DNA from 2 places in the Oricola indica genome. Region 2 is predicted to be linked to the other one. Evidence: predicted binding sites of a transcription regulator. Region 2 holds the regulator's gene; the other holds the start of a gene.
The links. The regulator LexA, encoded in region 2, represses DNA repair genes until DNA is damaged. The targets are predictions, from matches to a motif close to TGTTCNNNNTGTGTTCNG.
Positions count from the first base shown of each region.

Region 1: uvrA (excinuclease ABC subunit UvrA) is a predicted target of LexA. The motif match lies at 3,594-3,611, and genes of this name have one in related genera.

Region 1 covers NZ_OZ245747.1:2,854,505-2,860,382, forward strand. Annotated here, with positions in the region: gene ACQK2M_RS14320 (Hsp20/alpha crystallin family protein) at 1-422, opposite strand, end outside; gene uvrA (excinuclease ABC subunit UvrA) at 539-3,457, opposite strand; gene ssb (single-stranded DNA-binding protein) at 3,711-4,211, shown strand; gene ACQK2M_RS14335 (hypothetical protein) at 4,222-4,632, shown strand; gene ACQK2M_RS14340 (MarC family protein) at 4,643-5,269, opposite strand; gene gyrA (DNA gyrase subunit A) at 5,437-5,878, shown strand, end outside.
Region 2 covers NZ_OZ245747.1:3,039,802-3,045,679, forward strand. Annotated here, with positions in the region: gene trpD (anthranilate phosphoribosyltransferase) at 1-778, shown strand, start outside; gene trpC (indole-3-glycerol phosphate synthase TrpC) at 792-1,610, shown strand; gene moaC (cyclic pyranopterin monophosphate synthase MoaC) at 1,612-2,109, shown strand; gene glp (gephyrin-like molybdotransferase Glp) at 2,106-3,320, shown strand; gene lexA (transcriptional repressor LexA) at 3,417-4,136, shown strand; gene ACQK2M_RS15240 (ComEC/Rec2 family competence protein) at 4,139-5,878, opposite strand, start outside.

The DNA of each region.
Region 1 (5,878 bases), 190 kb from region 2:
AAGACGCCCTTGTCGAACTTCGCGCTGATCTTGTCGGCATCGACGCGGTCCGGCACCGGCATGGTCCGCTGGAACGACCCGTAGGACCGTTCGGTGACATGGACATTATCCTTGTCCTCGTCGCGCTCATGCTTCTTCTCGCCTTTCAGCGTCAGGACGCCATCGCGCACTGTCAGATCGACATCTTCCTCAGCGAGACCGGGAAGTTCCGCGGTCAGCGTGATGGACTCGTCATTCTCGGTGACGTCGATGGCGGGATTGACCAGGCCGGTGGGCATATCCGCCCAAGCCTTGGACGGCGTCGGCCAGCCGCGCCGACCGCTGAAGAAGCTGGAGATCGCATCATCCATTTCCTTGCGGAAGTCGTCGAACATTCCGCCGGACCACATGGAAGGAACATTGCTCTTTTTGTTTTCAGCCATGAATACCTCCTTTGCGTGCCCCGTCCTCGCGGGGTGTCGGGAAGGTAGGAATTCGATTGTGAAAATTCCTTGACGGCTATCAATGGCACGGTAGCCGAGCTGCCCTTGGGAGGTCGCTATTCCGCCGCTTCGACCCGCTTCTGCGGCCGTCGTTCCAGCAGTTCGCGCAGGAACTGGCCGGTGTAGGAGCGCGGTTCCCCGACCACGTCTTCCGGCGTGCCGGTCGCGACGATCTCGCCGCCGCCGTCGCCGCCCTCAGGGCCGAGATCGATAATCCAGTCCGCTGTCTTGATGACTTCGAGATTGTGCTCGATCACGACGACCGTGTTGCCGGTCTCCACCAGTTCATGCAGCACGTCGAGCAGCTTGGCGACATCGTGGAAGTGCAGGCCGGTGGTCGGTTCGTCGAGGATGTACAGCGTGCGCCCGGTGGCGCGGCGCGACAACTCCTTGGCAAGCTTGACGCGCTGTGCCTCGCCGCCGGACAGCGTCGTCGCCTGCTGGCCGATCTTGATATAGCCGAGGCCGACGCGCTTCAGCGTTTCCAGCTTGTCGCGCACGGCCGGAACCGCGGCGAAGAAATCGACGCCTTCCTCCACCGTCATTTCCAGCACATCGGCGATCGACTTGCCTTTGAAATGCACGTCCAGCGTCTCGCGATTGTAGCGGTGGCCGTCGCAGACGTCGCAGGTGACGTAGACGTCGGGCAGGAAGTGCATCTCGATCTTGATGACGCCGTCACCCTGGCAGGCCTCGCAGCGGCCGCCCTTGACGTTGAAGGAGAACCGCCCCGGCGCATAGCCGCGCGCCTTGGCTTCCGGCAGGCCGGCGAACCAGTCGCGGATCGGCGTGAACGCGCCGGTATAGGTGGCTGGGTTGGAGCGCGGGGTGCGGCCGATCGGCGACTGGTCGATGTCGATCACCTTGTCGAGCAGTTCCAGGCCGTCGATCCGGTCGTATTCCGCCGGGTTCTCGCGCGCGCCGTTGATGCGCCGCGCGGCCGCCTTGTAGAGCGTCTCGATCAGGAATGTGGATTTGCCGCCGCCTGACACGCCGGTGACAGCGGTGAACAGGCCGAGTGGGATTTCCGCCGAGACATCCTTCAGGTTGTTGCCGCGCGCGCCGGATACCTTGATGGCCCGGTTCTTCTTGCGTTTGCGCCGTTCGGCCGGCACCGGGATCGCCTTGTCGCCCGAAAGATACTGGCCGGTGAGCGAAGCGGGGTTCGACATGATCTCGCCGGGCGTTCCCGAGGCGATGATCCGCCCGCCGTGAATGCCCGCCGCCGGGCCGATATCGACGACATGGTCGGCGGTCAGGATCGCGTCCTCGTCATGCTCCACGACGATGACCGTGTTGCCGAGATCGCGCAGGTGGCGCAACGTGTCGAGCAGGCGGGCATTGTCGCGCTGGTGCAGGCCAATGGACGGCTCGTCCAGGACATAGAGCACGCCGGTCAACCCCGAGCCGATCTGCGAGGCGAGCCGGATGCGCTGGCTCTCGCCGCCGGAAAGCGTGCCGGAATTGCGCGACAGGGTCAGGTAGTCGAGACCGACATCATTGAGGAAGCGCAGGCGTTCACGGATTTCCTTGAGGATCCGATAGGCGATCTCGCGATGTTTCTCGGAGAACGTCTCCTCGACCTCGTCGAACCATTTCACCGCGTTGCGGATCGAGAATTCGGTGACCTCGGAAATGTGCTTGCCGCCGATCTTCACGGCCAGCGCTTCCGGCTTGAGCCGGTAGCCGTTACAGGCAGCGCAGGGCGTTGCCGACATATAGCGCTCGATCTCCTCGCGCACCCAGGACGAATCGGTTTCCTTCCAGCGGCGTTCGAGGTTGGGGATCACGCCCTCGAAGGTTTTCGAGGTCTTGTAGGAGCGCAGCCCGTCATCATAGACGAAGTCGATCTTGCGGCTGCCGGTCCCTTGCAGCACGGCGTGACGCGCCTCATCCGAGATCTCCGACCATTTCTGGGTGATCTTGAAGCCATAGGCCTTGCCCAGCGCATCGAGGGTCTGCCGGTAATAGGGCGAGGAGGATTTCGACCACGGCGCGATCGCGTCGGTCATCCTGACCTCGCGTTCCGGCACGACGAGGCCGGCGTCGATCGTGCTCTGCGTGCCCAATCCGTCGCAGGACGGACAGGCGCCGAACGGGTTGTTGAACGAGAACAACCGGGGCTCGATCTCGGGAATGGTGAAGCCGGAAACCGGGCAGGCGAATTTTTCGGAAAAGACGGCGCGCTCATGCGTGTCGTTCTTCGACTTGTTGACCGCGTCGGCGCCGGTATCTTCCGGCGGCAGCGGCCGGTCGGCGAATTCCGCGACAGCAAGGCCATCCGCGAGGCTGAGGCAGGTCTCGAGGCTGTCGGCAAGCCGCGCGGCGATGTCGTCGCGCACGACGACGCGGTCGACCACCACGTCAATATCGTGCTTGTACTTCTTGTCGAGGGCAGGGACATCGGCGATTTCGTAGAATTCGCCATCGACCTTCACGCGCTGGAAGCCCTTCTTCATCAAGTCGGCGAATTCCTTGCGGTACTCGCCTTTTCGTCCGCGCACGATGGGCGCGAGGATATAGAGCCGCGTGCCGTCCTCATATGCCATGATGCGGTCGACCATCTGGCTGACGGTCTGGCTTTCGATCGGCAATCCCGTGGCCGGAGAGATCGGCACGCCGACGCGCGCGAACAGCAGGCGCATGTAGTCGTAGATTTCGGTGACCGTTCCGACAGTTGAGCGGGGATTGCGCGAGGTCGTCTTCTGCTCGATGGAGATGGCCGGCGACAGGCCGTCGATCTGGTCGACGTCCGGCTTCTGCATCATCTCGAGGAACTGCCGCGCGTAGGCCGACAGGCTTTCGACATAGCGGCGCTGCCCCTCGGCATATATGGTGTCGAAGGCAAGCGAGGACTTGCCCGAGCCCGACATGCCGGTCATCACGATCAGCTTGTCGCGTGGCAGGTCGAGGTCGACATTTTTCAGATTGTGTTCGCGGGCCCCGCGAATGGTGATGTGTTTCTGATCGGTCATGAAAGGTGCCTGTCGCGGAGGTCCGCCTGCTTCCATCATTTAAGCATGCGGCGTCTGATGTCGAGGGATCGGGGCAATCTCTGCCGACAATCCCCGACTCGCCGCATGCGCCTTGACAGAGGCATTGCGCAAACACTAGAACATTACAAGAACAAAAAGACCCTGTGGACAGCGTCAGCCGGTGTGGAGCCCGCTATCGCGCTTGAGTAGGGTAAAATCACGTATCGAACAATCAGACGGGAGTGTTGGCGTCATGGCTGGCAGTGTGAACAAGGTTATCCTCGTCGGGAATCTGGGCGCCGATCCCGAAATCCGGCGAATGAACTCGGGCGATCCGGTGGTCAATCTGTCGGTGGCGACATCGGAGACATGGCGGGACAAGGGCTCCGGCGACCGGCGCGAGCGCACCGAGTGGCATCGCGTCGTCATCTTCAACGAGAACCTCGCCAAGGTGGCCGAAAACTACCTGAAGAAGGGCGCGAAGGTCTATATCGAGGGCCAGTTGCAGACCCGCAAGTGGCAGGACCAGAACGGCCAGGACAAATACACGACCGAGATCGTGCTGCAGCGCTTCCGGGGTGACCTGCAGATGCTGGACAGCCGCGGTGAGGGCGAGGGCTCCTATGGTGGTGGCGGCGGCGGTCAGCAGCGGGTTGGCGGAGGTGGCGGCGGCTACGGCAATGATCGTGGTGGCCAGGCGCCTTCCGGCGGCGACGATTTCGTCCGCGACATGGACGACGAGATTCCGTTCTGAGGAATGAACCATGAATGCCCGGCGCGGGACGAGGTCTGACGCGACGGCGCTGTCGATTGCGCTCGTCACCATCGCGGCGATCCTGTTGTCCCTGACGCAGGTCTTCGCCAGCGAGGCGGATGTCGTCGCGGTCGACGCAACAGCCGAGAGCGGCGGAACGTGGCGCTTCGACGTGACGGTTCGCCATGCCGACGAGGGCTGGGAGCACTACGCCGACAAGTGGGTCGTCCAGGGGCCGGATGGTACGGTCTATGGGGAGCGGGTTCTGCTGCACCCGCACGAGACAGAACAGCCTTTCACGCGATCACAGACCGGCATCGCAATTCCCGATGCCGTATCTTCGGTGATCGTGAAGGCGCATGACAGCGTTCACGCATTCGGCGGACAGGAGATGACCGTCGATCTCGACGCGTTGCGCTAACGCCGGCCGGTCAGGCGGCGATCAGCGCCTTGACGCCGTCGGCAACGAATTGCACCGCCAGCGCCGACAGGATGACGCCGAGCAGGCGCGTCAGTACCGTGCGGCCCGTCGCGCCCAGCAAACCCTCGACGCGCTCGGCCAGCAGAAAGATACCATAGGTCAGCAGCACGATCGCGAGCACGATGCCGATCAGCGCGGTGCGATCAAGCGCGTTTGAAAAATCGCCGGACAGCAGGATGACCGCTGAAATCGCGCCGGGGCCCGCCATGAGCGGGATAGCCAGCGGAAAGACGGCGACACCGTGGATGTCATCCTGGGTGATCGCGCGTTCGGCGGCTTTTTCGTGGCGTTCCTGGCGGCGCTCGAACACCATTTCGAAGGCGATCCAGAACAGCAGCAATCCGCCGGCCACGCGAAATGCGGGCAAGGTTATACCGAACAGTTTCAGGATCAACGTTCCGGCCAGCGCGAAGACCAGGAAGACCGCGAATGCGATCACGCTCGCGCGCAGCGCAACCTGCTTGCGTTCCGCCCGATTCATTCCGGTGGTGACCGCCAGGAAAAGCGGTGCGAGGCCGGGCGGATCGATGGTCACGAAAAGCGTGACGATCGAATTGATGAGGAGGTCCATGCTCATGGTTTTGCGTAGCAGGATAGCGGCTTGGCGGGCAAGAGAGGCGTGCGATCATTCTCCGGTGGAGAAACTCACCCTATATATAGGGAAAGATGGCCGGATTGTTCGCTTTTTGCAGCCGTATCCGCTAATCTCAACACAATGATTCTGAACAGAAAAGCATAAACTCCTTGAGCGACGAAACACCAATCGGCGGGCCCGGCGGAAGCGACGGTATCGAGCCCGTCTCCATTCTGGAGGAAATGCAGCGTTCCTATCTCGATTACGCGATGAGCGTGATCGTGAGCCGGGCGCTGCCGGACGTGCGTGACGGCCTCAAACCCGTCCATCGCCGCATCCTCTATGCAATGCATGAGGGCGGGTTCCACTGGAACCGCAAATACGTCAAGTCGTCCCGCATCGTCGGTGACGTCATGGGTAAATATCACCCGCATGGCGACGCCGCGATCTACGACGCCATGGTGCGCATGGCCCAGGACTGGTCGCTGCGCGTGCCGCTGGTCGATGGCCAGGGCAATTTCGGCTCCATCGACGGCGACCCGCCGGCGGCGATGCGCTACACGGAATCCCGGCTCGAGAAAGTCGCGCACGAGCTTCTGGAGGACATCGACA
Region 2 (5,878 bases):
CACAGGCGGCGACAATTCGGGCAGCTACAATGTCTCGACCTGTGCGGCGTTCATCGCCTGCGGCGCGGGCGCGACGATCGCGAAGCACGGCAATCGTTCGCTCTCCTCGAAGTCGGGCTCGGCGGAAGCACTTGGCGAACTTGGCTTCGATCTCGACGCCACGCCGCAAACCATCGGACGGTGTATCAGCGAGGGCGGCCTCGGCTTCATGTTCGCGCCGATGCACCATGCGGCCATGCGTCATGTCGGGCCGAGCCGCGTGGAGCTTGGGACGCGCACCATTTTCAACCTGCTTGGGCCGCTCTCCAATCCGGCCGGTGTCGAACGGCAGGTGGTGGGCGTCTTCGCGCCGCAATGGGTCGAACCGCTGGCGGAAGTCCTCAAGGCGCTTGGATCCAGCCATGTCTGGGTGGTTCACGGTGACGGGCTCGACGAGCTGACAACTGCCGGCACCACAAAAGTCTCGGAATTGAAGGATGGCGCCATATCGACCTTTGCGCTGACGCCGGAGGAACTGGGCCTGCCGCGTGTTTCGATCGACGATCTGAAGGGCGGAGATCCGAAGCACAATGCGGCGGCCTTGCGCGCCGTTCTGGAAGGCGAGAAAAATGCCTATCGGGACATCGCCTGCCTCAACGCCGCCGCCGGCCTCGTGGTCGCCGATCTTGCCACCGATCTTGCCGACGGCCTGTTGAAGGCGGCAGAGTCGATCGACAGCGGAAAGGCGCACTCCGTGATGGAACGCGCGGCTGCGATCTCCCGTGGCGAAACGGTTTAGGACAGTAGAACAAGTGTCTGATATCCTGCAGAAAATCGAAGCCTATAAGCGCGAGGAAATCGCTGCGGCGAAAGCGGCCTGCCCGTTGAACGAGGTCAAGTCGCGCCTGGCGGACATCGCGCCGCCTCGCGGGTTCCTCGCTGCCCTTCAAGCCCGCAAGGCCGCCGGCGAATTCGGCCTGATTGCCGAGATCAAGAAGGCGAGCCCTTCGAAAGGGCTGATCCGTCCCGACTTCGACCCGCCCGCATTGGCGACGGCTTACGAGCATGGCGGCGCGGCGTGCCTCTCGGTTCTGACGGACACCCCCTCTTTCCGGGGCGCGCCGGAATATCTGACGGCCGCGCGTGACGCGTGTTCGCTCCCGGCCCTTCGCAAGGACTTCATGTTCGAGCCATATCAGGTCTATGAGGCGAGGAGTTGGGGCGCCGACGCGATCCTCATCATCATGGCCTCGCTCTCCGACGACGAAGCGCGCGCACTCGAGGATACCGCTTTCGAACTCGGCATGGATGCACTCATCGAAGTCCATGACGAGGCCGAAACGGAACGGGCATTGAAGCTTTCCTCGAAGCTGCTCGGCGTCAACAACCGCAATCTGCGGACCTTTGAAGTCGATCTGGCGAACAGCGAGCGGCTCGCCTCCATGGTCACCGGGGACAGGCTGCTCGTCGGCGAAAGCGGCATTGTCACGCATGAGGATTGCCTGCGCCTTGAGCGATCAGGCATCTCGGCCTTCCTGGTCGGCGAAAGCCTCATGCGCCAGGACGACGTCACCGCCGCGACACGGCTCCTGCTGACCGGCGAAGCCTGCGCTAAACGGAAATCAGCCTGAGATGGCCGAAAGGGAAGCCGGCTCGCTGACTCATCTGGGCGCTGACGGTGCGGCCAACATGGTCGATGTCGCCAGCAAGGACGACACGGTGCGCGAAGCCGTCGCCGAAGGCCATGTCAGCATGACCGCCGAGACACTGGATGCGATTCTTTCGGGCAACGCCAAGAAGGGCGATGTCGTCTCGGTGGCGCGGATCGCGGGGATCATGGCGGCCAAGAAGACGCATGAACTCATCCCGCTTTGCCACCCCCTCATGCTGTCCAAGGTTTCGGTCGAGATAGAACCGGACCCCGCCCTGCCCGGATTTCGCGTCGAGGCGCTGGCGCGGCTGACCGGCAAGACCGGCGTCGAGATGGAAGCACTGACCGCGGTCTCCGTCGCCTGCCTGACGATCTACGACATGGCGAAAGCCATCGACAAGGGCATGGAGATCGGACCTGTCCGGCTGGTCTCCAAGACCGGGGGCAAGTCGGGCGAATGGACCCGGAGCGCACCTTGAGTGGACCCTTGATTCCCGTCGCGGAGGCTCGTGAACGGCTGCTGGCGGATGCCGCGCCGCTCGGTAGCGAGACTGTCGCGCTGAACGACGCCCACGGGCGCGTTCTTGCGGCCGACATCACGGCGCGTCGCACCCAGCCGCCGCAGGCCGTTTCCGCCATGGATGGCTATGCGGTGCGCGCTTCCGATATCGCGAATTCACCTGCCGATCTCGACCTGATCGGCGAAGCGGCTGCAGGTCATCCCTTTGAAGGCAAGGTCGGTGCGGGCCAGACCGTGCGGATCTTCACCGGAAGCGTCGTGCCCGGCGGCGCCGACACGGTGATGTTGCAGGAAAACGCGACCGTTCTCGCCGATGGCCGTATCCGCTCGAACCAGAGCGAACCGGCAGGACGCCATATTCGCGCCGCCGGCCTCGACTTCAAGCAGGGGCAATCCGTGCTTCCGGCCGGAAAGATGATCGATACCGGGGCGCTTTGCCTCGCGGCGGCGGCCAATCATCCTGAATTGCCTGTCATTCGAAAACCGCGCGTTGGCATTCTCGCGACCGGCGATGAATTGCTGCTGCCCGGCTCAGTGCCCGGTCCGGGCCAGATCATCGCATCGAACTCATACGGCGTCGCGGCGCTTGCGCGCGAAGCCGGCGGCGATGCCATCGATCTCGGCATCGTCGCGGATCGGGAAGCGGATCTTGCCGACAGGCTGGACCGCGCGGTCGCCGATGAGCTCGATATACTGGTGACCCTTGGCGGCGCATCTGTCGGCGATCATGACCTCGTCCAGAAGGTATTCGTCGCACGCGGGATGGAACTCGACTTCTGGCGGATCGCCATGCGCCCGGGCAAGCCGCTGATGTTCGGCCGTCTCGGTGACATGCGCATTCTCGGCCTGCCGGGCAATCCTGTCTCGGCAATGGTCTGCGCCATCCTGTTTCTCCGGCCGCTTCTCGAAAAGCTCGGAGGGCGGAATTTCGCGCAACGGCGCGTGCCGGCGGTTCTCGATGCGCCGATGCGCGAGAACGACCGCCGCGAGGATTATGTGCGCGCGGCGACATACCGCGCCGAATCAGGTGAACTCCACGTCACCCCCTTCCCCGTTCAGGATTCCTCGATGATCAGCACTTTTGCGCGCTCCGACGCGCTGATCATACGACCGCCGCACGCGGCTTCGGCGGCCATTGGCGACACGGTGGAAATATTGGAGCTTAAATAGCCCGGCGCTTAAACGATTGTTAAACGCTTGCAGAACACATATGGAACAGATAATGTCCGTTCTGTGTTTGTTTATATTTGATTCTGCGAGGGCGCGATGCTGACACGCAAACAACTCGATCTCCTGATGTTCATCAATGAGCGTCTGAAGGAGTCCGGCGTGCCGCCATCCTTCGACGAAATGAAGGAAGCGCTGAACCTCGCCTCGAAGTCCGGAATTCACCGCCTGATCACCGCGCTGGAAGAGCGCGGGTTTATTCGCAGGCTTCCGAATCGCGCTCGTGCTCTGGAGGTAATCCGGCTGCCCGACAGCCTGACGCCCGGCGCGGGTCAACGGCGTGGTTTTTCGCCCAGTGTCATCCAGGGAAGTCTTGGGAGACCAGCGCCGGAACCGAAGCCGGCTCCGCGACCCGTCAAAGCAAATGATGCGGACGGCCCGATCCCGATCCCCGTCATGGGCAAGATCGCGGCCGGCGTGCCGATTTCCGCCATCGAACACCAGACGCGCTCGATTTCGCTTCCGCCGGACATGATTGGCGCAGGCGAGCATTACGCGCTTGAGGTCGAGGGCGATTCGATGATCGAGGCCGGTATCTTCAGCGGCGATACGGCGATCATCAAGAAGAGCGATACCGCCAATGCGGGCGACATAATCGTGGCACTCGTGGACGACGAGGAAGCGACGCTGAAACGTTTCCGCCGCAAGGGCGCCTCGATCGCGCTCGAAGCGGCGAATCCGGCCTACGAGACCCGTATCTTCGGACCCGACCGCGTTCGCGTGCAGGGTCGGCTCGTCGGTCTCATTCGCCGCTACTGACGCTATCGCCGATCGGCAAGGTCGCGTGCGGCACGCGAATAGCGGCGGTGATCCAGCCATGGCCTGACGGGTCCTGGAAGCGCATGCGTGATCTTGACTTGGCCACCGGGCGCGAGACGGATTTCAGCCGTTCCATTCAAGGCCAGCGTTTGCGCGGAAAGAACGGGCGTGCCGTCGGCGCAGGTTTTTGGCGACGGCGCCTTGGCGAAGATCACCAGATCGTATTCGCGGCATAGCGTTTCGAGGCTCGAACCGGACATCCTCAAGTCTTCGAAGGCCGCCGATACATAGCCAATTCGCGCGGGCGCACGCGCATTGCCGGCCTGTGCGCTGCAGATCGTCTTATCGCATGTCATGACCGCAGACTCGTCGGGTTTGATGAAATCGGTCGCCCGATAGGCCTGCTGCCACAACTCCATCGTGAAAGCGTTCGGACGTTCCCGATTGGTATGCAGGCGGACGGCATCTGCCTGCGCCTGGATCAACGCAAACTGGCGACCGTCTTCGGACATGACAGCGACCGGAGGCGACGTAGCGGACCAGACGATGAACCCTGCCCCGAAGAACGGCAGCGACAGCCATCGCAGGCGGGTCGTCAGCAGGCACAGTATCACAAGTCCCAATGACAGCAGTCCAAGCGCCGCGGCCGGCATCTGTCCGGTCGCAAGCGGCGGATGCATAGCCGCGACACGTTCGGCGATGGCGATTACCAGCCCCACCGCCCATGCCATCGCCTTGAAGAGGTAGACATGCAGGCCGAACGGCATGACGACCATGGCGGCGACCGCAAGCGGCATGACCAGGATTGTCACGACGGGCATGGCGGCCAGATTTGCGAGCAAGCCATAGGGCGCGACCCGCCCGAAATGATAGGATGCGAACAGTCCAGTCGCGGCCCCGGCGACCAGCGATGTCACGGCTATTCCGAACGCATAGCGCGACAGGGTGACAAGACCGGCGATGAACGGTCCCCTCTCCGTTCGTTCCGTTTGCCGCCTCTCGCGCCTGTTGGTCCAATCCTGCCAGCCGCCATAGACAGCAATCAGCGCTGCGGTTGCGGCAAACGACATCTGGAACCCGGGACCCGTCACCTCATGCGGTGCGATTGCCATGACAAGCAGGCCCGCCAGTGCCAGATTGCGCATGGTCACGGCGTTCCGGTCGAATGTCAGCGCCAACAGCATGATGGCGAGCATTGCGAAAGAGCGTTGGGTGGCGACGCCGGCGCCTGCGAGGAACAGGTAGAACCCCGTAGCGGCAAGCGCACCGGCTGCCGCATATTTCTTCACGGGGCGGCGTGCCGACCACTCGGGAGCGAAGGCGAACCCGAGCCGCAGCGTCGCCATCACCGTTGCCGCGACAAGCGCCATGTGGAGGCCGGAAATCGACAGGATGTGAGCCAGCCCGGAGACGCGGAGCGCTTCGGTCACGCTTTCCGGAATACCGGACTTGTTTCCCGTCACAAGAGCCGCGGCGACGGCGCCTTCCCGTCCCGGTGCGGATCGCTGGATCTCCCGGCTGATCGCAAGGCGCGCACGCTCGACAGCCGTTGCGAGGCTTTTCATGCCCCATGATTGCGCCGGTATTTCAATCGGATCAGGATGGCCGAGAAAGAAGCCGTTGGCGCCGAGGCCGTCGTAAAAGGCATGGAAACCGAAATCGTAGCCACCAGGATGGAAAGGGCCGGAGGGCGACGTCAGTCGGACGAGCCCTTTTATCCCGCCTCCCACCTCGAAACCCTC